DNA from 3 places in the Nocardiopsis mwathae genome. Region 3 is predicted to be linked to each of the others. Evidence: riboswitches for the same ligand, from Rfam matches in the RefSeq annotation. Region 3 holds a riboswitch; each other region holds the start of a gene.

Region 1 (9,481 bases), 2.0 Mb from region 3:
CCTGCCTGGTGGCCGGAGGACAGCCCAAAGCTCCCAGCTGTGGCATGCGAACGGGTTCTCAGCACCGAGGAGGTGTACGTCAGCGCCGTGACAGCATGGGAAATCTCCATCAAGTCGGCGCTGGGGAAGCTCGTGGTCCCCGAAGATCTCGACGCCGCCCTGCGGTACCGCGGATTCATCGAACTTCCGATGAGTATCGACCACGCCATGCGTGTCGGCGCGTCGCCTCGATATCACTCGGACCCGTGCGATCGCGCACTGATCGCCCGAGCTCAGGCAGAAGCACTCCCACTCGTAGCCGTCATACCGAAATCCAGAAGTACGACGTCGAGGTCCTCAGCGGGTGATCCCGGACGTACCGCCAGCTCACGCCGTTACGGCCAGCCTCCGCTTGAGCTCCGCTGCCGCGGCGTGCGGGTCGGGGGCCCCTGTGATGGCGCGGACGACGACGACGCGGGTGGCGCCCGCCGCGAGGACCTGGTCGAGGTTGTCGAGGTCGATGCCGCCGATGGCGAACCAGGGGCGCTCGGTGCGCAGAGCGGCGGCTTCGGTGACCAGGGGCAGTCCGGCGGCCGGGCGGCCGGGCTTGGTGGGGGTCGCCCAGGTGGGGCCGACGCAGAAGTAGTCGACGCCCTCCTCGGCGGCAGAGGCGGCGGCCGTCCGGGCGTCGTTGTTGGATCGGCCGATCAGCGGGCCGTCGCCGAGGATCGCGCGGGCATGGGGCACCGGCAGGTCGCTTTGGCCCAGGTGCAGGACGTCGGCGCGGGCGGCGTGGGCGATGTCGGCGCGGTCGTTGACGGCCAGCAGCGCGCCGTGGCGCTCGCAGGCCTCGCGCATCACCTCCAGTGCGGCCAGTTCGTCGCGGACCGCCAGCTCCTTGTCGCGCAGCTGGACGATGTCGACGCCTCCGGACAGCGCCGCGTCGAGGAACGCGGCGAGGTCGCCCTGCTCGGTGCGGGCGTCGGTGCACAGGTACAGGCGGGCCGTGGACAGTCGTTCGCGCAGGCTCTCACTCACCCGGTCAGGGTAGTGCGCCCCACGGGGCGGCCGGGCGGCGGGGCGGGGGAACCGCGCGGCCGTGCCGATGGGCGCGGCCGGGCGTTCCGGCCGCGCCCGGGGTCGATCGCGCGGGACTGCGGTTGTCGCACCGGAAGGTCGGGCCGGGGATCACCGCCCCGGGGGCCGCCCGGCTAGAGGGCCATCGCCTGGGCGCGGCGGCGCACCTCGGTGCCGCGGTTGGCGGCCAGGGCCTCGATGGGCGCCCCGGGGAGCGTGTCATCCGGGGTGAACATCCAGTGCAGCGCCTCGTCGTCGGTGAAACCGGCGTCGGCGAGCAGGGTGAGTGTCCCGGGCAGGCCCTTGACGATGTCACCGCCTGCGATGAACGCGGCGGGGATCGAGACCTCCCCGCCCTTGCGGATGCCCAGCAGCTTGTGGTCGCCGATGAACTGCTTGACGCGGTTCGGGCTGACGCCCAGCGCCTGCGCGGCTTCCTTCAGGGTCATCCATTCGCCGACGAGGGCTTCGATGTCGTGGTCGTTCTGTGTCACGCAGCCAATCTCCCACAGTTTCGCCGCACGCAAACCCGGCCGTCGGCGCTGATCGCTCCTGGCGTACCCGCAGCGGACGCCCACCCCTCGGCCGGTCCGCGCACGACGCCCTAAGATGGGCGGGAAAGACGTGAAGATCCCCGCGGGAGCCGGGTGGGACCCGGCTGAGAGGGAGGCTGTGAGCCTCCGACCGCATGAACCTGATCCGGGTCATACCGGCGAAGGGAGTGGATGGCATGACCGTGCCCGACGACCCCCTGCCCGCCTCCGACGTCCTCGTCGTGGGTGACGGCCTGATCGGACTGGTCACCGCGTGGCGCGCGGCCCGGCGCGGCCTGCTGACGACCGTGGTGGGGCGGCACTGCCCGTGCGCCGCCTCCGGTGTCGCCGCGGGCATGCTGACCCCGGCCACCGAGGCCATGTTCGGCGAGGAGCCGCTGATGCGGTTCGGCGCCCTGTCCCGCGACCGCTACCCGGGCTTCGTCGCCGAGCTGGAGGACGAGAGCGGGGTGCCGACGGGCTACCGGTCGGCGGGCACCCTGCAGATCGCGTTCGACACCGACGACCTGTCCAAGCTGACCGAACTCGGCGAACTGCAGACCCGGCTGGGGCTGAAGGCCGAGCGGCTGACCGCTCGCGAGTGCCGCCGGCTGGAACCGATGCTCGCGCCCGCGGTGCGCGGCGGTATCCACGCGCCCGACGACCGCTCCGTCGACCCCCGCGCGCTGCTGGCGGCGCTGCGCACGGCCTCCGAGCGGCGCGGCGTCCGCATGGTCGACGACCGGGTCACCGACGTTGTGGTGTCCGCCGACCGCGCCCGCGGCGTCCGGCTGCGCTCGGGCGGCGAGCTCGCCGCCGACCAGGTGGTGCTGGCCGCCGGGACACGCACACCCGGAATCGGCGGCCTGCCCGAGGGCGTGGTCCCGCCCGTGCGCCCGGTCAAGGGCCAGCTGCTGCGGCTGCGGATGCCCCGGGGCGAGCCGCCCATCGTCACCCGCACCGTGCGGGGCCTGGTCAAGGGGTCGCCCGTTTACCTGGTGCCGCGCGCGGGCGGGGAGATCGTGCTGGGTGCCACACAGGAGGAGATGGGCGACGACACCCGGCTCACCGCGGGCGGGGTGTGGGAGCTGCTGCGCGACGGCCACGAGCTGGTGCCGGGCATCAGCGAGCTGGAGATCGCCGAGACCTGCGTCGGGCTGCGCCCGGCCTCCCCCGACAACGAGCCGCTGCTCGGCCCGACCCGCCTGCCCGGGCTGCACCTGGCCGCCGGGCACCACCGGCACGGTGTACTGCTCGCCCCCGCCACCGGCGACGCCATGGCGGAGGCCCTGGCCACCGGTGAGCTGCCGGACTACGCCCGCCGCTTCGCCGCGACGCGGCTGTCCTGAGCGCGTGGTCCCGGGCATCCGCCCGCAGACGTCGAAATCTTTGCGATAGGGAGTTCAACCGTGAAGGTGATCATCAACGGCGAGCCCCGCGACCTGGCTCCGCGCAGTACGGTCGCCGACGCCGTCCGCACCCTGACCGAGGCGCGCGAGGGAATCGCCGTGGCGGTCAACGACGAGGTCGTTCCCAAGGCGACCTGGGCGACGACCGTCGTGAGCGAGAACGACCGCGTGGACGTACTCACGGCTGTGCAGGGAGGCTGAGCGATGACCGCGGAAACCACCGGCGCCACAAGCCCCACCGGCACCACCGGCCCGGGCACCCCCGGCGGCGTGCGCTCCCCGGCCGGCGACCCCCTGGTCATCGCCGGTGAGGAGTTCGCCTCCCGCCTCATCACCGGCACCGGCGGGGCGCCGTCGCTGAAGGTCCTGGAGGAGGCGCTCATCGCCTCCGGGACGGAGATGACGACGGTCGCGATGCGCAGGGTCTCCCCCGGCGCCGAGGGCTCGGTGTGGGACGTGCTGCGGCGCAACGGCATCCGGCCGCTGCCCAACACCGCAGGCTGTTTCACCGCCATGGACGCGGTGCGCACGGCCCGGCTGGCCCGCGAGGCGCTGGAGACGGACTGGATCAAGCTGGAGGTCGTGGCCGACGAGCGCACCCTGCTACCCGACCCGGTGGAGCTGCTGGACGCGGCCGAGCGGCTGGTCGACGAGGGGTTCGTGGTCCTCCCCTACACCAACGACGATCCGGTGCTCGCGCGGCGGCTCGAAGGGCTGGGGTGCGCCGCCGTGATGCCGCTGGGCGCGCCGATCGGGTCGGGGCTGGGCATCCGCAACCCGCACAACATCGAGCTCATCGTGGAGCAGGCCGAGGTTCCGGTGGTGATCGACGCCGGTATCGGCACCGCCAGCGAGGCGGCGCTCGCCATGGAACTGGGGTGCGACGCCGTCATGCTCGCCACCGCCGTCACCCGGGCCCAGGACCCGGTGCGGATGGCGGCGGCGATGCGCGACGCGATCACCGCCGGGCGCGGCGCCCGGCTGGCCGGGCGGATACCGGTGCGCCGCTACGCCCAGGCCTCCTCGCCCGCCGTGGACTGACCGGGGCCTCACCGGCGCCTACGTCCGCATCTCCCGTTCCGGTCCGCCCCGTGGCCGCCCCCGGGCGGGCCGGATCGTGGTGTCGCATTGGCCCCGATTCCCGCCCCCATGGGCTATTACGATGTCACGACGCTCTTCACAAGCGTCGCCTGCCCCGCCCGGATCACCCGTAAACTCACCTTCGTGGACATGACGACTGCGGACCCGCTTGTAGGCGCGACACTCGACCGTCGCTACTTCGTCGAGTCGCGTATCGCGGGCGGTGGCATGGCCACCGTCTACATCGCACATGACCAGCGCCTGGACCGGCGCGTGGCTCTCAAGGTCATGCACCCCTCCCTCGCCCAGGACCCCCAGTTCGTGCGCCGCTTCATCAACGAGGCGCACTCCGTCGCCAAACTCTCCCACCCCAACGTCGTCCAGGTCTTCGACCAGGGCACCGACCAGGGCTGCGTGTTCCTGGCCATGGAGTACGTGCCCGGCCGCACCCTGCGCGACCTACTCGAAGAGCGCGGTCGGCTGCACCCGCGCGAGGCCCTGCAGGTGATGGCCCAGGTGCTGGGCGCGCTGGGCGCCGCGCACCGGGCCGGGCTCGTGCACCGCGACATCAAGCCGGAGAACGTCCTGCTCACCGTCGACGGCCAGGCCAAGGTCGCCGACTTCGGATTGGCGCGGGCGGTCGAGTCCGCGCACCAGGGCATGACCAAGACCGGCACCCTCATGGGCACCGCCGCCTACATCGCCCCCGAGCAGATCGAGCGCGGGACCTCCGATACCCGGACCGACGTGTACGCGGCCGGGATCATGCTCTACGAGCTGCTCACCGGCGCCCAGCCGCACACCGGCGAGACCCCCATCGCCGTCGCCTACCAGCACGTCAACTCCGACGTACCGCGCCCCTCGACCGTCGTCCCCGGCCTGCCTCCGGAGATCGACGCCCTGGTCACCAAGGCCACCGAGCGCGACCCGCGCTACCGCCCGGGCGACGCCGGGCAGTACCTCTCCGCCGTGGCGCAGGTCCTCGACGGCGGCGCTCCCGCGTTCGCGCAGACCGCGGTGATCGACACCGCCTCGCCGGCGGCGGGCGGACCCGCCTTGCGGAGCGGCACCGCTCCGGTGCCCGGCGGCGACAACGCCACCGTCCAGGTGAACGTGGGCGGCCACGGCGGCGACGGTTACGGCGACCCCCGCGACGGGGGCCCCGGGCCGGGCCGCCGCAAGTACCTCCTGATGGCCACCGCCGGCGTCCTCGCGGTGGTGATGCTCTGTTTCGGCTGGTGGATGCTGATCGGGCGCTACGAGAGCGTCCCGGACGTCGTCGGCATGGACCAGAACGCGGCCACGGCGGAGCTGCGGTCCCTCGGCCTGAAGATCGAGGTCGCCGACGACCCCGTCTACAGCGACGAGGCCGCCGAGGGCACGGTCGCCGCGACCACCCCGGATGTGGGCGACAACGTCCTGCCCGAGGACACCGTGACCGTGTCGCTGTCCAAGGGGCCGCAGACCGTCGACATGCCCGAGGTCGTGGGCGACCCCGAGGCCAACGCGCGCAAGGCGCTGGAGGACGCCGGGTTCACCGACATCGACGTGAAGCAGGAGGACTCCTACGACCACCCGCCGGGCACCGTGCTGGACGTCGACCCCGAGGAGGGGTCCGGTGCCGACCGCGAGGAGACCGTCACCCTGACCGTCAGCAAGGGCTTCGACGTGCCCGGCGTCGTGGGTCTGACCGAAGAGGCCGCCCGCACGGAGCTGGACGGCAAGGGCCTGGAGGTGGAGGTCACCACCGCGTCCAGCGACGACACGCCCAAGGGCGAGGTGATGAAGCAGTCACCGGAGGCGGGCACCACCGCCGGGGCCGGGGACACCGTCAAGCTCACCGTCTCCTCGGGCAAGGAGCAGATCGAGATCCCCGACGTGCGCGGGATGAAGTACAAGAAGGCCGAGAAGGAGCTGGAGAAGCTCGGCTTCGAAGTCGAGGTCACCCGGGTGCTGGGTGCGGACCGCGTCGACTCCTACACTCCCACCGGGAAGGCGGAGAAGGGCGCCAAGATCGAGCTGATCACCAGCCCGTTCGCACCCCGTGACCGGGATCGGGACCGGGGCCGGGGCCGCGACAGGGACCGGGACGACGATGACGACTAGGGCGTTCCCCGGAACACGCCCTATCGCCCGGGCGCCGCGCCCGGCGCCTCCGGCCCCGGAGCCGGTGCGCTCCGCCGAGATCGACGGCAGGACGCGCGGTCAGGCCAGGTCGGCCCAACCCTTGGAGCGCTCGACCGCGACGCGCCAGCGGCGGTAGCCGGCCTCGTCCCGGGCACCGGGCTCGTAGCGGCGGTCGAGTTTCCAGGTGTGCTTCAGCTCGTCGGTGGACTGCCACACGCCGGTGCCCAGGCCGGCCAGGAAGGCCGCGCCCAGGGCGGTGGTCTCCTGGACCTGCGGGCGGGCCACACTGACGCCCAGCTGGTCGGCCTGGATCTGGCAGAGCAGGTTGTTGCCCGACGCTCCGCCGTCCACGCGCAGTTCGGGCAGCTGGGTGCCGGATGCCCGGGCCATGGCCTCCACGACGTCGCGGACTTCGAAGGCGATGGCGTCGAGGGTCGCGCGCGCGATGTGCGCGCGCCCGGTGCCGCGGGTGATCCCGAAGATCGAGCCGCGCGCGTGCGGGTCCCAGTCGGGCGCGCCCAGGCCGGTCAGCGCGGGTACGAAGACGACGCCGCCGGAGTCGGTGACGGTCTTGGCCAGGGCCTCGGTCTGGGGTGCGGTGTCGATCATGCCCAGACCGTCGCGCAGCCACTGGACGGCCGCGCCGGTGACGAAGATCGACCCCTCCAGGGCGTAGTCGAGCCTGCCGTCCGGGTGCTGCCACAGCACCGTGCTGAGCAGGCCGTGCTCCGGGGCGATCGCCTGCTGCCCGGTGTTGACGAGGATGAACGACCCGGTCCCGTAGGTGCACTTGGAGGTGCCGGGCTCGTAGCAGGTCTGCCCGAACATGGCCGCCTGCTGGTCGCCGGCGATCCCGGCGATGGGCAGCCGCAGGCCGAGGAAATCCTCGGGCACCGACTCGCCCACGACCCCGTAGGAGGGCACGACCTCGGGCAGGGCGGAGACCGGCACGCCGAACAGGTCGCACATCTCCTCCGACCAGCGGCCGGCCCGGATGTCGAAGAGGAGGGTCCGCGAGGCGTTGGAGGCGTCGGTGACGTGCCGCGCGCCGCCGGTCAGCCGGGCGATGATGTAGGAGTCGACGGTGCCGATGGCGGTCTCACCGGACTCCACACCGCTCCAGGCGCGCGGGTCGTTGCGCCGCATCCAGGTCAGCTTGGTGGCGGTGAAGTAGGGGTCCAGTCGCAGCCCGGTGACCTCGGTGACGCGTTCCTCGTGCCCGGCGTCGCGCAGCTCGGTGCAGATCCCCGCGGTCCGGCGGTCCTGCCACACGATGGCCCTGCGCGGCGAGCTGCCGCGCCGGCGGTTCCACAGGACGGCGGTCTCGCGCTGGTTGGTGATGCCGATGCAGGTCGGCGCCTCGGATGCCGCGTCCAGCGCGCTCTGGCAGGCGGCGAGGACGGCCTGCCAGATCTCCTCGGGCACGTGCTCGACCCACCCGGTCTGCGGGAAGTGCTGGGCGAACTCCTGGTATCCGCGGGCCTGGACGGTGCCGTCTGCACCGACCACCAGGGCGGTGACACCGGTGGTTCCGGCGTCGATGGTGAGCACGGACATGGGGTGGCCTCCAACAGCTCGGACAATTATGGTCTAGACCATATGAATGGCGCGGACCGACCCTACCGCTCCCGCCACAGCGTCATTCGTGGGACTTACCCGGAGGTGACAGAGATCCAACCCTCGACCCGACACCGTGGTGACGTCGGTCACAACCGGCGGATCAGGCTGACGGGCACGGTCCGCGCGGTCAAGAGTCCAAGGAGACCGGCGACGCCGGTCGGAAAGCGTCCGTAGAACGACCCAACCGAATCCGAGAGCGAGGAGTACACCCATGCGAGTCGGGGTTCTGACCGGCGGCGGCGACTGCCCGGGGCTGAACGCGGTGATCCGCGCGGTGGTACGCAAGGGCATCAAGCACTACGGCTACGAGTTCGTCGGCTTCCGCGACGGCTGGCGCGGGCCTCTCGAAGGCAACGTCATTCCCCTGGACCGGGCTGCGGTGCGCGGGATCCTACCGCGCGGCGGGACGATCCTCGGGTCGTCGCGCACCAACCTGATGAAGGTCGAGAACGGCGTGGAGCGGGTCAAGGACAACCTCGCCGGGCTCGGCGTCGACGCGCTGATCGCGATCGGCGGCGAGGACACCCTCGGTGTCGCACGCCAGCTGCACGACCAGGACGTCAAGGTCGTCGGCGTGCCCAAGACGATCGACAACGACCTCAACGCCACCGACTACACCTTCGGCTTCGACACCGCCGTGAACATCGCCACCGAGGCGATCGACCGCCTGCACACCACCGCCGAGTCGCACCACCGCGCGCTGGTGGTCGAGGTCATGGGCCGCCACGCGGGATGGATCGCACTGCACTCGGGGATGGCGGCCGGCGCCAACGTGATCCTCATCCCCGAGCGTCCCTTCGCCATCGACGACGTCATCGCCTACGTCGAGAGCCGGTTCAAGACCGACTACGCGCCGATCATCGTCGTCGCCGAGGGCGCGCACCCGCAGGACGGCGACATGGAGGTCAGCACCCAGGAGCTCGACGCCTTCGGCCACGTGCGGCTGGGCGGCATCGGCCAGCGGCTGGCCGCCGAGATCGAGAAGCGCACGGGCAAGGAGTCCCGCTCGGTCGTGCTCGGCCACGTCCAGCGCGGCGGGACGCCCTCCGCGTTCGACCGGGTGCTCGCCACCCGCCTGGGCGTCCACGCGATCGAGGCCGTGCACGACCGCGACTACGGCCGGATGGTCGCCCTGCAGGGCACCGACATCGTCCGGGTGGACCTGGCCGAGGCCACCGCGGAGTTGAAGACCGTTCCCGTGGAGCGCTACGAGGAGGCCGAGGTCTTCTTCGGGTAGTCCGGCCGGAGCGGCCGGAGCGGCCGTACGGACCGGTCGTCGGAATGTTCGATACTGGAATGGGCGGCCCCCGCACGGGAGGCCGCCGATTCCACCACTCGACCACCCGCCGTTCCACACACCTTGGAGACCACGTCATGGCCGTTACGTCCGACTCCGCTGCGATCGAGGCGCGAGGGGTCGTGGAGGCCGAGACCCCGGCCCGCTCCGAGGCGGGGGCCGGCGAGCTGTGCGTGCTGATGAAGCTCGGCGAGATCGTGCTCAAGGGCAGCAACCGCCGGCTCTTCGAGCGACGGCTGCACAACAACATCCGCGCGGCCGCGCGCGGGCTCGGCGAACTCAAGGTGACCCAGCGCGGAGCGGGCGTGATCGTCATCCGCATGCCCGGCGCCACCGACGAGCAGGTGGGCGCGCTGGCC
Region 2 (9,481 bases), 380 kb from region 3:
CGACCCCGCCGTGTTCAACATGGCCGTGATGGGTATGCGGCTGGCGCAGCGCGTCAACGGGGTCAGCCGGCTGCACGGACAGGTCGCCCGGGACATGTTCCGCGGCCTGTGGCCGGGCTTCGACACCTCCGAGGTCCCGATCTCCTCCATCACCAACGGCGTGCACGCCCGCACCTGGGTCGCCGACGAGGCCCAGAGGATGGCCGGCCGCATGGTGGAGGACTCCGCCGAGTTCACCCACACCGAGGGGTGGCGCAAGATCACCGGCGCCGCCGAGGAGGACCTGTGGGAGATGCGGCGGACGCTGCGCTCCCGCCTCGTGGCCGATACCCGGCGGCGACTGCGCGCCTCCTGGCGGCAGCGCGGCGCCAGCTCGGCCGAGCTGGGGTGGGTCGACGACGTGCTCGACCCCGACGTCCTGACCATCGGCTTCGCCCGGCGGGTGCCGTCCTACAAGCGGCTCACCCTGATGCTGCGCGACCGCGACCGACTCACGTCGATGCTGCTCGACCCGCGGCGCCCGGTGCAGATCGTCATCGCGGGCAAGGCCCACCCCGCGGACGAGGGTGGCAAGCGCCTCATCCAGGAGATCGTGCGGTTCACCGACGACCCGCGGGTGCGGCACCGCATCGTCTTCCTGCCCGACTACGACATGGCGCTGGGCCACTCCCTGGTGCAGGGCTGCGACGTGTGGCTGAACAACCCGCTGCGCCCGCTGGAGGCGTGCGGCACCTCGGGCATGAAGGCCGCGCTCAACGGCGGGCTCAACCTGTCCATCCGCGACGGCTGGTGGGCCGAGTGGTTCGACGGCTCCAACGGCTGGGCCATCCCGACGGCCGATGGCGTGAGCGACCCCGACCGGCGCGACGAGCTGGAGGCGTCGGCGCTGTACGAGCTCATCGAGGGCGAGGTCGCCCCGCTGTTCTACGACCGGGACGAGGCGGGGCTGCCCAACCGCTGGCTGGAGATGGTCAAGCACACCCTGGTGTCGCTCGGCCCCAAGGTGCTGGCCACGCGGATGGTCCAGGACTACGTCACCCTCCTCTACCAGGGAGCCGCCGACTCCTCACGCCGGCTGGTGGGAACCCCCACGGACGAGGCGGCCGCCGACGGCACCGACACGTCGGCCCCCGCCATGACCGGCGCCCGTGAGCTCGCCGACTGGAAGCGGCGGGTGCGCAAGGCCTGGCCGGGGGTGCGCATCGAGCACGTCGAGGTGGTCGGCATGGAGGACCCGCCCCAGGTCGGCGGCGCGATGCAGGTGCACGCCACGCTCGTGCTGCCCGGTCTGGCCCCGCAGGACATCCAGGTGGAGGTCGCGGTGGGCCGGGTCGCCGACGACGAGCGGCTGCTCGAACCGGTCGTCGCCACCCTGGCGCCGGTCGGCGATCCCGAGGAGGTCGAGGGACCGCTGGTGCGCTACGCGGGATCCGTGCCCCTGGTGCGGTCGGGAACCTGCGGCTACACGGTCCGGGTCCTGCCCGCCCACGCCATGCTCGCCGATCCCGCCGAGATGGGGCTGGTCGTGGCCCCCCGGCCGCCGGAGGCCATGGACGACGGCATGGTGCTGAGGTAGCGCGGCCCTATCCCTTCCGATGATCTCGGAGATACTGGGGGAAAGATCGCCGGGGAGACCCCGATATCCCCGAGATCATCGGAAGGGACGGGCTGCTGGCCGGCGGCAGGGTCGGTGATGTCCGGTGTGTTGCGGGATCACCCATAATGGAGTGAACTGCCGGAACGGCAGGGAACCGACAGGGGAGCGCTTCGGCGCTGAGAGTGCGGGATCGGCCCCGCAGACCCTTACACACCTGATCCGGGTCATGCCGGCGAAGGAAGTCGTAGGATCCGTCGGCCGCGGATCCGGCCCGCGCGCCCACGCGCGCCCCGGCCGCGGCCCTCTTGGCACTTCGCGCCCTCTCGTGCACCGACACGAAGGGACACCGATCGACGTGGGAACCTCCGCCGCGCCAGGAGAAACCTCGGGCGCCCAGCCGACCGAACCCACCCGACCCACCGCATCGGGCCGCCGGTTCCGCTGGCGCACCGTCGACATCGTCGTCGCCGCCGTTCTCGGCGTCGCCATCGGGGTCATCTTCTGGTTCTGGGGGATGCTGTGGGAGGCCACCTCGCCCCTGTTCCTCTTCTTCCCGCCCGCCCAGGCGGTGATCTACGGGATGTGGCTGCTGCCGGGGGTGCTCGGGATGCTCATCATCCGCAAGCCCGGCGCCGGCGTGCTCACCTCGACGGCGGCGGCGACCGTCTCGATGCTGCTCGGCACCCACTGGGGGCTGCTGGTCGTGCTCGCGGGCGTGCTGCAGGGGCTGCTGCCCGAGGTGGTCTTCGCGCTCGGCCGCTACCGCTTCTGGGGGATGGGGATCTCCATCCTCGCCGGGGCCGCCGCCGGGCTGGCGCCCACCGCGATGGACCTGACCCTGTACTACGCGGACTGGCCGGCCGCGTTCATGGCCGCCTACGGGGTGATCGTCGTGCTCAGCGCCGCGATCATCGCCGGGATCGGCGGCCGACTGCTGACGACCGCCCTGGCCCGCGCGGGCGCGCTCACGCCCTTCCCGTCGGCGCGCGGATGAGCGGGGGCGCGGCCCGGGGCGGGGCCGGCGTGCGGTTGTCCGGATGGGGCTGGCGGCACGGCGCCCGCGACGCGTGGGCGCTGCGCGGCGTCGACCTGGTGATCGAGCCGGGGGAGCGGGTCCTGCTTCTCGGAGCCTCCGGCGCGGGCAAGAGCACCCTGCTGCACGCGCTTGCCGGCCTCACCGGCCCCGACGCCGCCATCACCGGTGAGCAGGAGGGGGCGCTGCTGGTCGACGGCGAGCCGGCCGACCGCCGCCGCGGCGACATCGGCCTGGTCAGCCAGGACCCGGAGACGCAGCTGGTGATGGCGCGCAGCGGCGACGACGTCGCGTTCGGCCTGGAGAACCGGGCCCTGCCCCGCGCCGACATCTGGCCGCGCGTGCACGCCGCGCTCGACGGGGTGGGCTTCCCGTACGGCATCGCGCGGTCGACGGCCGCGCTGTCGGGCGGCGAGAAGCAGCGGCTGGTGATCGCCGGAGCGCTGGCGATGGACCCCCGTCTGCTGCTCCTCGACGAGCCGACCGCCAACCTCGACCCGGTCGGTGCGCGCCTGGTCCGTGACGTGGTGGCCGACCTGGTGGCCACGAGCGAGGCGACGCTGGTCCTGGTCGAACACCGGGTGGCCGACGTCATCGGGCTGGTGGACCGCGTGGTCGTGCTGGAGCCGGGCGGCGGCGTCATCGCGGACGGCGCCCCGGATGCCGTCTTCGCCGCGCACGGCGCCGACCTCGCCGAGCGGGGCGTCTGGGTCCCCGGCCACGCCCCCCGGCCTTCGGGCAGCGCGGCCGCAGGGCCACCGCGGTGCCCTCCCACGTCCCCCCTCATCGAAGCGGTCGGCGTCGTCGCCCGCGAGCCCGACCCCATCGGCCCGCGCACCGGGGCACCGGCCACGGTCCTCGACGGGGTGGACACGGCGGTCCGGGCCGGGGCGGCCACCGCCCTCACGGGCGTCAACGGCTCCGGCAAGTCCACGCTGCTGATGCTGCTGGCCGGGCTCACCGCCCCGCACGGCGGGACGGTGGAGCCGCGCGGCGCCCTGGCCGACGTCGACCGGCGCCCGCTGGTCCGGTGGCCGGCCCGGCGCCTGGCCCGACACCTGGGCACGGTCTTCCAGCATGCCGAGGACCAGTTCGTCACCGGGAGCGTCCGCGATGAGCTCGCCTTCGCGCCGACACGCACCGGTCTGGGGGAGCGTGAGACGGCGGCGTGGGTGGAGGAGCTGCTGGAGCGGCTGCGCCTCACCGGCCTGGCCGATGTGCACCCCGCCACACTGTCCGGCGGTGAGAAGCGCCGCCTCTCGGTCGCGACGGCCCTGAGCTCCGGCCCCGCGCACGCGCCCGACGTGCTGCTGCTGGACGAGCCGACGTTCGGCCAGGACACACGCACCTGGTCCGAACTGGTGAGTCTCCTCGCTGACCTCCGCAGCGAGGGGAGGGCGATCGTCATGGCGACCCACGACACCCTGCTGCTCGACCGCTTCACCGACGTCGAGCTCCGCGTCGGCGACCGCCGCGTCACCCCGGCCTCGACGATCGAGGGGGAGGCCACCCGATGACCACCCACCGGCCGCCCCGCGCACAGTCGGAGCGTCACCCGTCCGGCACACCCGGCGCCCATCCCATCCCCGAAACCGAGGCTCACCCCGCCATCACGGCCTGGCTCCGGCGCGCCAACCCCGCCGCCAAGGTGGTGGCGGCGCTGCTGGTGACGGCCGCGCTGATCCCGACGGTCGACCCGGTGACCCCGGGCGTCGTGTTGGCCGCGGTCGCGCTGGTCCTGCCCTTCGCGGGGATCGACCGCCGCACGGCCCTCACCCTCGGCGGCCCGCTCCTGCTGGCGGCGCTGTCGGTCGGTGTGGTCAACCTGATCTTCGGGGAGAGCGGCCCGCTGACCGCGTTCGGGCTGGCCGTGCGTCTGCTGGCCATCGCGCTGCCGGGCGTGCTGGTGGCGGCCACCAGCGACCCCACCGAGCTGACGGACGCGCTGGTGCAGCGGCTGAAGCTGCCGGAGCGCCCGGTGATGGGGGTACTGGCCGCGCTGCGGCTGATCCCGCTCCTGGCCGCCGAGTGGCGCACCCTCACCCTGGCCCGCCGAGCCCGCGGCCTGGAAGCGGGTCGCAACCCGTTCACCGCCGCCGCGATCTTCGCGGGCAAGGCCTTCGCCCTGCTGGTCCGCTCGATCCGTACCGGAACCCTGCTGGCCACCGCCATGGACGCCCGAGCCTTCGGCACAGGCCCCCGCACCCACGCCCGCGAAAGCCCCTGGCACCGCTCCGACACCTGCCTCCTCATCGGTACCGTGGCCGTCCTACTGGCGGCCCACACCCTCTCCCTCGCGCTGGGCACCTGGAAGCCCCTCTTCATGTGAGAGGCCGGCCCACGCCCCCGAAGCCGAACGGCCGTCTCAAGGAGAGACGAAGGGGGAAGGGCTCTTCAACGCCGCTGACCACCCTGCTGCCATTCTGTTCCGATGGACAGTGCGGATGACATGGTGATCGAGCAGCAGGCGCTGCGGGCGTGGCCGGCGACGGTGGTGAAGGAGGCGCAAGGGTGGGTTCTGCGCTCGACACCCGGTGTGGCGCGCAGCAGATCGAACAGGGCGCTTCCGCCCCGGTGCGGTGCGCTCGATGGGCTGTCTGCGGTCCAGAAGTTCTACGGGCGGCGGAACCTGCCGGTGTTGATCCAGGTTTCCCCGGCGCACCGACATCTCGCCCTGGACGATCACTTGGCCGCGCGCGGGTTCGAGCGCCTGTCCCCGACGCTGGTCATGCGGGCGCCGCTGACCGAGGAGACCGGGCGGCGTCGTGGCAGGGGTGTCGGCGGTGCGGAACGGCAGGTCCGCCTCGGAGCGCGGGACGAGGCGTGGACCCGGACCCTGCAGTCGGTCGACGGGCGGAGAGATGCCGCCGGGGAGCTGGTCATGGATCGTATCCCCGCGCATACGGTTTTCGCGCGGGTCCTGGACGAGGACGACGAGGATGAGGTGGCGGGGGTCGGGGCCGGGGTCGTCGACCGCGAATGGCTCGGCGTCTTCTGCATGGGAACCCGCCCGGAGTACCGGCGCGGTGGCGTGGCGACCGCGATCCTGCGGTCCTTGCTCACGTGGGGGCGGGGTCATGGAGCCCGGTCGGCGTGGTTGCAGGTCGAAGAGGAGAACACCGCCGCTCGGAAGCTCTATGAAGCGTATGGCTTCGTGGAGTCGCATCGCTACCACTACCGGCGGTCGACGGGGTGATGCCGAGGGCAGGCCGGTGGCCGAAAAATGCAGAGGACATCCCGACATGTGTCCTGTTGGCGTCCGGATTCATGAACCCCGTGACCGACCAAGAGATCCGTGCGTCCTTTACCCGCTGTCCCCGCCGGTGCGAAGAGGCGGATGAGCCGAGTCGTGCGGGCCGCCCCGGCGAGGAGGCACCTCGCCGGGGCGGTCGTGCCGTGCGACGGCCCCCGGACCCTGGGTGGGGGCCGCGCGGGGTGTCCGTGGTAGGTAGAGGTGAGCCAGCCCTCAGTGCTGGAGACGAACCCGTGAAAGGTGCCGACCGTGGGAGAGTTCGTTCGTGTCGAGGCCGACCCGGCCAACCCCGCCGTTGCCGTGATCCGGTTGGACCGGCCCAAGTTGAACGCGCTGAACGCGCAGGTACAGCGGGAGATCGGGGCCGCCGCCGCGCAGGTCGGGGCCGATGACGCGGTGCGCGCGGTCGTGGTCTACGGCGGGGAGAGGGTCTTCGCCGCCGGGGCCGACATCAAGGAGATGGCGGACATGACCTACGCCGACATGTCCGCGCACTCGCGCACCCTGCAGGACTCCTTCACCGCGGTCGCGCGCATCCCCAAGCCGGTCATCGCCGCCATCACCGGCTACGCCCTGGGCGGCGGCTGCGAGCTCGCGCTGTGCGCCGACTTCCGCGTGGCGGCCGAGGACGCCAAGCTCGGCCAGCCCGAGATCCGGCTCGGTGTCATCCCCGGCGCCGGGGGCACGCAGCGGCTGCCCCGCCTGATCGGCCCGGCCCGGGCCAAGGACCTCATCTTCACCGGCCGCATGGTCGCGGCCGACGAGGCGCACCGGATCGGCCTGGTCGACGAGGTGGTCCCGGCCGCCGAGGTGTACTCGGCGGCGGTCGCGATGGCGGCGCGCTATGCCGACGGTCCGGCGGTCGCGCTGCGCGCGGCCAAGCAGGCGATCGACAGCGGTCTGGAGGCCGACCTCGACACCGGCCTGGAGATCGAGCGGCTGCAGTTCTCCGCACTGTTCGCCACCGAGGACCAGAAGACCGGCATGCGCAGCTTCGTGGAGGAGGGCCCGGGCAAGGCGCGGTTCTCCGGGCGGTAGCCCGTCCCGGGCCCCGATCCGCCGGGGGTTTTCCCCTCATAGGCGGGGCCGCGCCGCCACCGTCGCGGTCGGCCCCCGCCCGCCGTCCCAGTGCCCGATCCGTGTCCCGAGTGCGGTGGAGAACCATCATTCGAGGGTGGTTTCCCGGAACCGGGGACCGACTTTTTCCGTCATACTCGTGGGGTCACCCGAGAGTGCCATGCGCCGCATGGTGTCAGGGGTCGTTCTCTACCCCTGTCGTTCGGGAGATCCGGATGGTGTCGACACCATACGCCCGTGCCACGGCGGCACTCGCCCCGGCGGGCACCGGACGAGTGGGTTCGGCTTCGATGTTCACGAGAAGGTGACGGCTGCCCTCAGGGGCCGCGGGGCCGTCGCGAGTCCCGGATGTCTCCCGCCAGCTAGGCTGGACGTGGTGATATGCGGGCATTGAGGGGATGAAATCGCTATGGCAATGACGGCAGGTTTCCCCGAGGGCGAGGAGCTGCCGGAGCGTATCGGCCCGTACCTCATCCGCCGCCGTATCGGGCAGGGCGGAATGGGCGTTGTGTACCAGGCCGAAGACCCGCGCACGGATCGGCTGGTCGCGATCAAGGTGCTCCGCCCGGAGGTGGCGGGCGACCACATCGCGCGCGCCCGGCTGGACCGCGAGGTCAACACGATGCGCCTCGTGCACAGCCGCAACGTCGCCGAGGTCATCGACGCCGACACCACGGCCCGCCTGCCGTGGGTCGTCACCGAGTACGTCCCCGGCCCCACGCTCGACGCCACGGTCAGCAACCACGGTCCCCTGCGCGGCCGCGCGCTCACCCGCTTCGTGGCCGGGCTCGCCCAGGCGATCGACGACATCCACGCCGCCGACGTCATCCACCGCGACCTCAAGCCCGGCAACGTCATCATCTCCAACGGCGAGCCGATCGTCATCGACTTCGGCATCGCGCACGCGGTCGACGGCGCCAAGCTCACCCAGACCGGCACCTTCGTCGGCACGCCCAGCTACCTTTCGCCCGAGGTCATCGAGGGCACCGATCTCGGCCCCGCGACCGACGTGCACGCCTGGGGCGCCACCGTCGCCTTCGCCGCCACCGGAGAGCCGCCCTACGGCGCGGGCTCCTTCGAGGTCATCTTCTTCCGCATCCTCAACGGCGAGATCACCATCGACGGCGTGCCCGACCAGCTGCGCCCGATGATCATGCGGGCGGTCTCCCGCGACATGGCGTCGCGCCCGACCGCCGCGCAGCTGGTCGCCGAGTCCCGCCGACTCAACCTCGACCTGCCCTGGACCGAGGGCCCGACCCACGCGGGCACCGGTCTGACCGGCAGCCACACCGTGCAGGCGCCGATGCCCGGGTCGGGGCACGGCGCCGGTCCGCACACCGCCTCCGGGGGGAGGGGCGGCTGGGGCGCAGCGGCCGCCGGCGCTGCCGCCGGTGCGCTGGCCGGGTCGGCCATGGGCCGCGGCGACGACGCCCCCGAGGCCCCGGCGACGCAGGCCGTGCCCGACCCGCAGGAGACCGGGCAGGTGCCGCCCACCGGTCCGGCCGCCGCTGCGGCGGAGCTCGACCCCCGCGGGCGGGACGACCGGGCGGAGGCGGCCGAGCGGCCGGACCGGACGATGGTCGCCGGGAGCGGCGCCTATGACCAGGCGACGCGCGCGGTCCCGGTGGACGAGCCGCAGTCCACCGGCTACCTGGCGCCCGAGGAAGCGCGGGACGACCGCTCGGGCGGCCCGCACACGATGTTCTACGACTCCACGCTGCGCCCTGAGGAGTTCCGCGACATCCTCACACCGGTCGAGGGCGGCGGCCCCGCGCGGCGCGCCGACCACACGACCGCCCTGCCCGCCGACGACTACGGCGATGAAGAGGAGGAGCCGCGCCGGGGCCTGTTCGACCGCATCAAGGGCTCCGGCAGCGACCGCCTCAGCGACTATCTGGGTGGCGGCAGGGACGACGGCGACTACTACGACGACGCCGAACCGCGTCGGCTTCCGTCGCTCATCCTGGTTCCGGCCCTGCTCATGCTGGCCGGGCTGGGCCTTCTGGTGCCGTGGGCGGGGCTCGTCCTGGGCGTGCTGGTGGCCTCGACCCTGGGTGCGCTGAACCTGGTCAAGGCGGAGCACGCGCGCCGCCTGCAGACGCGGGGGCCGCGCAGTTCGGACAACGTGGTGATCGCGCTGAGCATGCCCTGGGCGCTGATCCGCAACCTGGGCACCACGCTGATGTACGGCGCGGGCTACCTGCTCGGCGGCATCGTGCTGGGTCTCATCGTCGCGTTCATCATCGGACCGAGCGACGCCAACACCGTGGGCTCCTATGCCATCGTGGCGGTCGTGCTGGGCAGCTTCCTCGGCCCGAACGGGCGGGGTGCGCGGGTCGAGGCGGTCGAGCTGATCGACAGGATCGACATCCGCAACGTGTACGCGTACTGGATCATCATCGCCGCTCTCATCCTGTTCACGATGCTCGTGTACTCCTTCGGGCTCACGTCCGCGGCGTACTGGGGAGGGATCGGTGGTCCCGGCGACTGGTTCAGCGGCTAGACTTCCGGCCGAACGGCC
Region 3 (9,481 bases):
GCGCACTCGGTCGCCCGCCCGGCGGCGCCCCTGACCACCTACCTGCTGGGTATCGCCGTCGGTCGCGGCGCCGATCCGGAGGAGGCCGCCGCCGCGCTGAGCCGACTGGCGCTCGCCCAGGCGCCCGAAGCGCCCGACACTCCGTGATCTCCGCTGGTCATACGCCTGTAACGGAACGCCTAAGCGATCACTCTGTGGAAGAAACGTGACGCATACGTGACGAATCAGGCCAAAAAACCGTGTAAATGTGGCGGTGCGCTGCATCACGTTGATCGCGACGATGCGTCGTGTCGTCGCCTGACCGCGTCCCTACCCGGCCGGAGGGCGGCGCAGCCTCACCCCCTCGCTCGAACACATAGGGAGTTCGTCCATGGATCAACTCGCGGACATGCTGGACACCCTCTCCGGCATCATCTGGAGTGAGTACGTCCTCATTCCGCTGCTGCTGCTCACCGGGTTGTTCCTGACGGTCCGGCTACGGCTGCTGCAGTTCCACAAGCTCTTCCACGCCCTCTGGCTGGCGCTGATCCGCCGCAAGGAGGCCGAGGGCGTCCAGGGCGACATCTCCCACTACCAGGCCCTGAGCACCGCGCTCGCCGCCACCGTCGGCGTCGGCAACATCGCCGGTGCCGCACTGGCGATCGGCATGGGCGGTCCGGGCGCGCTGTTCTGGATGTGGATGACCGGCCTCGTCGGCATGGCCACCAAGTACAGCGAGGCGCTGCTCGGCGTCAAGTACCGGCGCGAGGACAGCGTGGGCAAGCAGAGCGGCGGCCCCATGTTCTACCTCCGCCACGGCCTGCCCGGCGGGCTGGGGCTGACGCTGGGCGTCCTGTTCGCCGTGTTCGGCGCCATCGCGGCCTTCGGTATCGGCAACGGTACCCAGGCCAACACCGTCTCCCAGCAGCTCAACGCGGTGTGGGGCGTCCCGACCTGGGTGGCCGGCATCGCGATGGTGATCATCGCGGGCACCGTCATCATCGGCGGCATCAAGAGCATCGGCCGGGTCGCCGCCGGCGTCGTGCCGATCATGATCCTGCTCTACATCGGCGTCACGCTGCTGGTGCTCATCGCGCACGCCGGCGACATCCCCGCCGCCCTGGCCCTGGTCATGACCGACGCCTTCACCGGCCAGGCCGCAGCGGGCGGTGGCGCCGCCTCCATCTTCGTGGTGATCCAGGCGGGCGTGGCGCGCGGCATCTTCTCCAACGAGTCGGGCCTGGGCACCGGCGCCATCGCGGCGGCCGCGGCCAAGACCGACCAGCCGGTGCGCCAGGCGATGGTGTCGATGACCCAGACCTTCATCGACACCCTCATCGTCGTCACCATGACCTGCCTGGCCATCATCGTCACCGGTGTCTGGCAGGAGGACGGCCGCGGCGACGGCGCCGCGATGACCTCGGCCGCCCTCCAGGACGGTCTCGCGGCCATCTCCCCGGGGCTGGGCCCGCTGGGCGGCTACATCGTGGCCATCGCCGTCGCGGTGTTCGCCTTCACCACCATCCTGGGGTGGTCCTACTACGGCGAGCGCTGCATCGACTTCCTCGTCGGCCACAAGGGTGTGCCGTTCTACCGCGTGGTGTTCGTCGCGATGATCTACGTCGGCGCCGTGGCGTCCCTGGACATCATCTGGCTGGCCAGCGACATCGCCAACGGCCTGATGGCACTGCCCAACCTCATCGGCCTGCTACTGCTCTCCCCGGTCATCGTCCAGGAGACGCAGAAGTATTTCGGCAACCCCGACTGGAAGAATCCGGACATCAAGATTCCGGACGTGCGCCAGTAGCCGCCCGCCGACCCTTCCGGCCCCGCCCCGCACCCCGCGCGGCGGGGCCTTTTCCCGGACATCGGGAGTACGCCTCTCGGGAGAACGATTCGAATCTCCGCGGTGGTCCCGACCGTTCTCCCGAGATCAACGGGGGAGCGGACGGTCGGATGCGGGGCCCCACCAAGCGTGGAAGTGGTGGACCGGGCCCTTTCCCGTTCCGGCGTCGAGAACGTCGGCGTGGCGCAGGGCCGCGGTGAGGTAGGCCTTGGCGTCGCGGACCGCCGCGGCGACCCCGTCGCGCTGGGGCAGGAGAGCGGCGATGGCGGAGGAGAGGGTGCACCCCGTGCCGTGGGTGTTGGAGGTGGGGACGCGCTCGGCGGTGAAGGTCCGCGGCTCCCGCCCGGGCGCCGCCAGCAGGTCGGTGCACCGCTCGCTCGCGGAGCCGCCCAGGTGGCCCCCCTTCAGCAGGACGTGCCGGGCGCCGAGCCGCAGCAGCCGGTCGGCCTGGGCGGCCATCGCCTCCAGGTCGGCCGCCTCGTCCTCGGCCAGCAGCTCGGCGGCCTCCGGCAGGTTCGGTGTGACCAGGTCGGCGCGCGGCATCAGCTCGGTGCGGACCGCGGCCACCGCGTCGGCGGCCAGCAGCCGGTCGCCGCTCTTGGCGACCATGACCGGGTCGAGCACCACGTTGCCCAGGGCGTAGCGGTCGATGGCGGCGGCGACGGCGGCGATGACGCCGGTGTCGGCCAGCATCCCGATCTTGACCGCGTCCACCCGGGCGTCGGTGAGGAGGGTGTCGAGCTGGTCCGCGACGAACGCGGCGGGGACCGGATGCACGCCGGTGACGCCCCTCGTCGACTGGGCGGTCAGGGCGGTCACGACCGTCATGCCGTAGCCGCCGAGGGCCGAGAAGGTCTTCAGGTCGGCCTGGATTCCGGCGCCGCCGCTGGGGTCGCTGCCGGCGATGGACAGGATGTTGTAGCCGCTCACGGGCGTTCCTTCGCTAGTACGAGCTAGATCAGGTTCGACGGGTGTGCTCTCAGCCGTGACCGGTGGATGGGCCGGTCCCGGCACCCCGCGCCGTCATGGACGTGGTGTGGAGTTGTGGGGAACCGTGGGATGGACGGGTCTCAGCCGCGGCCCGCGGAGTCGACCTGGTCGGGGGCGCGGTGGCGGCCCTGGGGCGCCGGGCCGCCGCCGGGGCCGTCGGCCTCCCGGCGGGCGCGGGCACGGCGTTCGACCAGCAGCACCGTGACGACGACGGCGAAGCCGACGACGGCGAGCGCGACGGTGACCGGAACGTCGCCCTGCGGCGCCTGAAGCGTGCGGTCGCCGTCCTGCCACGGCCACAGCGCGCGCAGCGAACCGGCCATCAGGCCGGTCAACACGACCAGGGTGATGTGGTGGTAGTTCTCCAACAGCCACTGCAGCAGCTTGACGAAGAACGCCAGGCCGAAGAACGCGCCCAGCGCGAACGTCGAGATGTATCCGAGGTCGCGGGTGTTGAGCGCGTCCATGGTGACCGTGTACAGGCCGAAGGTCAGCAGGATGAACGAGCCCGAGACGCCGGGGAGCACCAGCGCGCAGATGGCGACGGCGGCGGCGCCCGCGACGATCAGGAAGTCGGGTTCGACGTGGGCCGGGGGCAGGCCGGTGAGCAGGAACGCCCCCGCGGCCACCACGAGCGCCAGCAGGTAGTGCCCGGCCTTCCAGGTGCGTCCGGACCCGCTGTAGGGCACCCACAGGGAGGCCAGCACGAGGCCGAAGAAGAGCGCATAGGCGCGCTGCTGCTCGCGCTCGACCAGGGGGGCGAGGAACTTGGCCGCGAGCAGCGCGGCGATCACCATGCCGACCAGCACCGCGATGATGGCCGCCCAGTCGGCCTTGCGGAACTCCTCGGCGGCGCGCCCCAGGCCGCGACCGCGCGGCAGGTCGCTGACGGCAAGCCGGACCCCGCTCACCACGTGGCCCGCCGAGGTGATGAGCGTTTCGTAGATGCCGACGATCAGGGCGACGGTTCCGCCGCTGACGCCGGGGACCACCTCCGCGGTCCCGATGAGGGAGCCGCGGAACGCGTTGAAGAGGTGAGTGCCGACTGACTTCGCCATGTCTCGCGTTTCGTCTGAAGAGGCCGGGAGGAAAGATAAAAGGGTCGGGCGGCCGCCTCGCGGGCGGCGCGCCCCCAGTCTAGGGCGGATGCGGCGGGGGTTCGGGCGCCGTGCGCCCGCCTCCTGCGCCCATGGGTTTCGGACCGGTGCCGGGGACAGCGGGCCGTGTGCACCGGCATCGTATGGGTACAGACGCGTCGACGCGTCGGGACCCCGGGGGCGACGGGGCGGTCCCGACCGACGGACCCTGCGGCGTGGAGCCGCGGAAGCGGGGGTGGTGAGTGATGACGGGATGTATCCACGCTGCGCGGTTTCCCGGATGGGAGTGGTGGGCAACCGGAAAATCCGCCCCTTGTGCAACGGGGGCACCATCTGTTCTCCTGCTGGAGGCCGCGTCAACCGGGGCTTTGTGCGTTAACCGAACGGGTATCTGAAAATCGAATAACGATCACTGCTGTTCCGATCAACGGCGATCGAAGGGAAATCCTGGATGAGCGACACCCGCAGTCTGGGCCGCGACACCTCCGGTGGGAACCACACCGGGCCCGTCATTTCGAGCAGCGACCACATCGGACTGGCCGAGACCCACTCGGCACACAACTACAACCCCCTGCCCGTCGTCATCTCCGAAGGCGAGGGAGCCTGGGTCACCGACGTCGAGGGGCGCCGCTACCTCGACTGCCTCGCCGGCTATTCGGCGACCAACTTCGGACACAGCAACCCCGACCTGCTGGCGGCCGCACACCACCAGCTCGACCGGGTGACGCTCACCAGCCGCGCCTTCTACCACGACCAGTTCGGCCCCTGGGTCACCGCGCTCGCCGACCTGGTCGGCAAGGAGAAGGTACTGCCCATGAACACCGGGGCCGAGGCGGTGGAGACCGCCGTCAAGGTCGCCCGCCGGTGGGCCTACGACGTCAAGGGCGTGCCCGACGGCCAGGCCACCATCATCGTCGCGGGCGGCAACTTCCACGGCCGCACCACGACCGTCATCTCCTTCTCCGAGGACCCCGACGCCTACGGCGGATTCGGCCCCTACACCCCCGGCTTCCGCGTGGTCCCCTACGGCGACGCCGACGCGATCGCGGCGGCCGTCGACGGGACCACGGCCGCCGTCCTCGTCGAGCCCGTGCAGGGCGAGGCCGGCGTCATCGTGCCGCCCCCGGACTACCTGCCCCGCATCCGGGAGATCTGCGACGAGAACCGGGTGCTGTTCATCGCCGACGAGGTGCAGTCGGGCCTCGGCCGCACCGGCACGGTCACGGCCTGCGAGCACACCGGGGTGGTCCCCGATGCCTACCTGTTCGGCAAGGCCCTGGGCGGCGGCATCCTTCCCGTCTCGGCCATGGTCGCCGACGAGGACGTCCTCGGCGTGATCAAGCCGGGCCAGCACGGCAGCACCTTCGGCGGCAACCCCATGGCCGCCGCGATGGGCCGCACCGTGGTGCGGATGCTGCGCGAGGGCCCCTACCTGGACAACGCCCAGCGCCTCGGCGAGCTGCTGCGGGCGCGGATCAAGGAGTTCGTCGGCAACGGCGCGGTCGCGGCGCGCAGCATCGGGCTGTGGGCCGGGATCGACGTCGACGACTCGCTGGCCAGCGGCCGCGAGCTGTGCGAGCGGCTCGCCGCCAAGGGCGTTCTGGTCAAGGACACCCACGGCTCGACGGTGCGGCTCTCCCCGGCACTGGTCGTCACCGAGGAGGACCTGAACTGGGCGCTCGACCGGTTCAGCGAGGTCCTGGCCGAACTGCGTGCGGAGAAGGGGTAGGCCCTGGTCCGCCGTCCCGCCGCGCCGGGACCACCGAGACCGCCCGGTGGCCGCGCCGCCCCCGTTTCCGGGGCGGGGCGGCCACCGCTGTGTATGCCCTACTCGACCTCGGCGGCCAGCACGTCGGGGGTGACGTTCTCGACGGTCTCCCGCGTCACGAACAGCGGGCGCCCCGGGCCGGAGGTGACCCGCTGGGCCACGCGGTCGCTGAACGCCGCCTGTCCGGCCGCGTTGGGGTGGAAAGTGCTGCGATCCACCCTGATGCCATCGCTCAGGTCGCGCAGGAGCACCCCGTTGAGCCACGGTTCGTCGGCGTCCACCTCGTGGCCCCGGAACACGGTGTAGAGGTCGACGAACTCCACGCTGCCGACCTGGCCCTCGTCGTAGATCTCGGCATCGGCGCGGTTGACCGCGTTCTCCAGCCGCAGGTTGAAGCGCTTGATGGTGGAGTTCAGCCACTTCTGGTCGCCGACCGTCAGCGTGTAGTACATGCCCTCGGGCTTCTCGGCGAACAGCCGCGGATAGCCGAGCACGACGACGCGGGCGTCGGGCGCGCGGTCGCGCAGCTCCGCCAGCAGGTCGTCGAAGGTCGACTCGAAGCGCTCCATCCGCTTCTCGATGTCCTCCTCCTGACCGGTGCAGGCGTCGGCCTCCACCAGCGGCAGCCGCACCATGCAGGTCCGCAGGACCGGCGTGAAGCCCAGGTCGTTTCCGCCGATGCCGAGGGTGATCAGGGACGTGTGCGGGGTGACCTGGTCGAGCTGGGAGCCGGTCGAGCCGATCTCCTCCAGCATCGCCGTGCCCTTCTGCGAGCTGCACGCCACGAAGCCGAGCTCGCCGGCGAAGTCGTAGGCGTTGGTGAGCCGCTGGGGGTAGGCGTTGGCCGAGCGCCAGCACCCGCCGGAGCGCGCGGTACCGGGCAGGTAGTCGCCGGCGCCGTCCCCGGAGGAGTAGGAGTCGCCCAGCGCCACGTAGTGGCCCCACGTGGCCGCCTCGACGGGGGCCATCTCCACGCGCCAGTCGGGGACCTCGGGGTCGTCCTCCTCGGGCGGGACGGGCCGGTCGGGGCAGCCGCGGCCGGTGAGGTCGCACCACAGCCCCAGGGCGCCGTCGCGGGTGGCCGGGACGGCGGCGACGATGACCAGCACGAACACGAGGGAGACGGCGAGGGAGCCCAGGACCCAGGTCCGCCGCGTGAGTTCTGGTATGCGCACTGTCGCGTTCTGCCTCTCGTTCTGCGCCGCCCCCGTTCTCGGGCCGGGAGGCGGCGCGACCCTGGAGGCAGGTTACCCGCAGCCGCCGGTGATCCGGCGGGGGCGCGCATGACCTCCACGGCCCGCGCCCCAGGAGGTCCGGGGCGCACCGAACCGGGTGGCCAGGTCCGGGGGGACAGGGCGGCGGGTCAGGTCGGCCGAGTGCTCCCCACGACGTCCAGGACCCGCTTGACCTCGACCTCGTCCAGGTCGGCGCGGGCGGTCAGCCGCAGCCGCGACCGACCGTCGGGGACGGACGGCGGTCGGAAGCACCCGACGCGGACCCCGGCCTCGCGGCACCGCCGCGCCCACGCCACCGCCGCGTCGGGGGAGGGCGCGCCGACGGATACCACCGCCGCGTCCGGAGCGTGGACGTCGAGCCCCAGTTCCCCCAGGCCCGCCGCGAGCCGCCGGGCCGTCTCCCGCAGCCGTGCGGCCCGCTCGGGCTCGGCCCGCAGCACCCGCAGTGCCGCCAGCGCCCCGGCCACCGCGGCCGGGGCCAGCCCGGTGTCGAAGATGAACGTGCGGGCGGTCTCCACCAGGTGCCGGATCACCCGCTGCGGGCCGAGCACGGCACCGCCCTGGGCCCCCAGCGCCTTCGACAGCGTCGCCGTCACGACGATGCCGCCCCGCTCGGCCGCGGGGATGCGCGCCGCGCCGAGCGCACCGCGCCCGCCGTCGCCGACCACGCCCAGACCGTGCGCGTCGTCCAGGAGCAGCGCCGCCCCCTCTTCGGCGCAGACCCGGGCGAGGGCGGGCAGGTCGGTGAGGTCGCCGTCCACGGAGAAGACCGTGTCGCTGACCACCAGGCGCCGCTCGGCGGGGTGGGCCCCCAGCGCCGCCAGCGCGGCTCCCGCATCGGCGTGGTCGAACAGCGACACCCGGGCACCCGCGGCCTTGGCCAGCCGGGTGGCGTCGATCAGCGACGCGTGGTTGTACCGGTCGCAGACCAGGTGTGCGCCGGCACCGGCCAGCGCGGTGACCATGCCGAGGTTGGCCGCGTAACCGGAGGAGAAGACGAGCGCCGCCTCGGTGCCGTAGAACGCGGCGAGCTCGGCCTCCAGCTCCCCGTGCAGCGCGGTGTCCCCGGTGACCAGCCGCGACCCGGTGGAGCCCGCCCCCCACCGCCGGGCGGCGTCGGCCGCCGCCCCGGTGACCTCGGGGTGCCGGGTCAGCCCGAGGTAGTCGTTGCCCGCCATGTCGAGCAGGTCCTCGTCGGGCACCCGGGGCCGCGTCCTGCGGGTCAACCCCGCCTCCGCCCGTGCCCGCGCGGCACCGTCCAGCCACCCGAACGGGTCGGCCCGCCCGGCGCCGCCGCGGCCGGACGCGGCCGTCGGCCCGGCATCGGCCGACACATTCGATGCCTCCACCACATTCGAGGCCTTCGACGCGGTCGACGCGTCGTCCTGCGGGTCTGTCGTCACCGTGGGCTCCGATCTCCGACGGATGCCGCTGCCTGCGGACCGGTGGGGCGCCCGGCCGCCACAGCCGAGCCGCGGTACGGGCGCGGACGCACCAACGCGTCCGTACCGGAAATCGAGGGTAGTGGGGGCGGATCTCCGGCCCCCGCACCCCCCGCTCGCGCAGGCCGAACCGGTCGCGCCGCGGCCGGTCTCCAGCCCGCCGGAGAGGCGGTACGCCCCGCGGCGTGCCCCCCTGTCCTACCGGGCCAAATGCGTGTTCACCGAAGCCCATGGGCGCGACGGCGGTACCCGTCGCGCACGCCCTCCTCGCTTGCGGACGCGCCACCGCCGGGCCGTTCGGCCCACCGGATACCGGCGCTCCCGCGCGCTCCTTCGCGACCACGCCGGTAGGACAGGGGGACACGGGTGCTAGGAGGCGGAAACGACTCTCACATGCCCGTGCCCGCATGTCATCGGTGGAACGGGACAAAGTTCTGCACCCATTTTGTGGAGGAGTCCCCATGCGGGCCGCCGAAAGCCGTTTGGCACCATGGGCGACCATGACGCCACGAGTCAGCAGCGAACCGGAGACGCGGCCGGTACCGGCACCGCACGCCGGAGGCGACCCCGCCTGGGTGCGCGAGGTCGACCGGGGCCACCTCTGGCACCCCTACTCCTCCATCGGCGCCGCCGACGGCCCCTACGTCGTCACCGGGGCGGCCGGGACACGGCTGCGGCTGTCCGAGTCGGACGGCACCGAGCGCGAGGTCGTGGACGGCATGTCCTCGTGGTGGTCGGCGATCCACGGCTACGGCCACCCCGCCCTGGACGCGGCGGCACACGCCCAGCTGGACCGCTTCGCCCACGTCATGTTCGGCGGGCTCACCCACGAACCCGCCGCGCGGCTGGCCGCCCTGCTCGTCGACATCACCCCCGCGCCGCTGCGGCACGTCTTCCTGGCCGACTCCGGGTCGGTGTCGGTGGAGGTGGCGCTCAAGATGTGCCTGCAGTACTGGCGCTCGCGCGGCCGCCCGGCCAAGCGCAAGCTGCTGACCTGGCGCGGCGGCTACCACGGCGACACCTTCCAGGCGATGTCGGTCTGCGACCCGGAGGGCGGCATGCACGCGCTGTGGGGCGACGCCCTGCCGCGGCAGGTGTTCGCCGACGCGCCGCCCGCCGGGTTC

The links. Region 3 has a riboswitch for thiamine pyrophosphate ahead of thiD (bifunctional hydroxymethylpyrimidine kinase/phosphomethylpyrimidine kinase). Riboswitches for the same ligand answer to the same signal wherever they lie in the genome.
Region 1: it holds a riboswitch for thiamine pyrophosphate, as region 3 does, so the genes downstream of both, thiO (glycine oxidase ThiO) here and thiD (bifunctional hydroxymethylpyrimidine kinase/phosphomethylpyrimidine kinase) in region 3, are expected to answer to the same signal.
Region 2: it holds a riboswitch for thiamine pyrophosphate, as region 3 does, so the genes downstream of both, HNR23_RS02310 (ECF transporter S component) here and thiD (bifunctional hydroxymethylpyrimidine kinase/phosphomethylpyrimidine kinase) in region 3, are expected to answer to the same signal.

The regions. Positions count from the first base shown of each region.
Region 1 covers NZ_JACHDS010000001.1:2,966,972-2,976,452, forward strand. The annotation lists gene thiE (thiamine phosphate synthase) at 367-1,017, opposite strand; gene HNR23_RS12840 (helix-turn-helix domain-containing protein) at 1,191-1,550, opposite strand; TPP riboswitch at 1,683-1,794, shown strand; gene thiO (glycine oxidase ThiO) at 1,787-2,938, shown strand; gene thiS (sulfur carrier protein ThiS) at 2,999-3,199, shown strand; gene HNR23_RS12855 (thiazole synthase) at 3,203-4,039, shown strand; gene pknB (Stk1 family PASTA domain-containing Ser/Thr kinase) at 4,223-6,184, shown strand; gene glpK (glycerol kinase GlpK) at 6,284-7,762, opposite strand; gene HNR23_RS12870 (6-phosphofructokinase) at 8,037-9,062, shown strand; gene thiI (tRNA uracil 4-sulfurtransferase ThiI) at 9,200-9,481, shown strand, end outside.
Region 2 covers NZ_JACHDS010000001.1:603,717-613,197, forward strand. The annotation lists gene glgP (alpha-glucan family phosphorylase) at 1-1,576, shown strand, start outside; TPP riboswitch at 1,747-1,855, shown strand; gene HNR23_RS02310 (ECF transporter S component) at 1,953-2,591, shown strand; gene HNR23_RS02315 (ABC transporter ATP-binding protein) at 2,588-4,147, shown strand; gene HNR23_RS02320 (energy-coupling factor transporter transmembrane component T family protein) at 4,144-4,959, shown strand; gene HNR23_RS02325 (GNAT family N-acetyltransferase) at 5,062-5,826, shown strand; gene HNR23_RS02330 (enoyl-CoA hydratase-related protein) at 6,133-6,921, shown strand; gene HNR23_RS02335 (protein kinase domain-containing protein) at 7,370-9,463, shown strand.
Region 3 covers NZ_JACHDS010000001.1:985,177-994,657, forward strand. The annotation lists gene HNR23_RS03855 (DUF6457 domain-containing protein) at 1-147, shown strand, start outside; gene HNR23_RS03860 (alanine/glycine:cation symporter family protein) at 371-1,786, shown strand; gene thiD (bifunctional hydroxymethylpyrimidine kinase/phosphomethylpyrimidine kinase) at 1,913-2,755, opposite strand; TPP riboswitch at 2,744-2,853, opposite strand; gene HNR23_RS03870 (DUF368 domain-containing protein) at 2,896-3,873, opposite strand; gene rocD (ornithine--oxo-acid transaminase) at 4,364-5,641, shown strand; gene HNR23_RS03880 (GDSL-type esterase/lipase family protein) at 5,740-6,855, opposite strand; gene HNR23_RS03885 (8-amino-7-oxononanoate synthase) at 7,044-8,249, opposite strand; gene HNR23_RS03890 (adenosylmethionine--8-amino-7-oxononanoate transaminase) at 8,858-9,481, shown strand, end outside.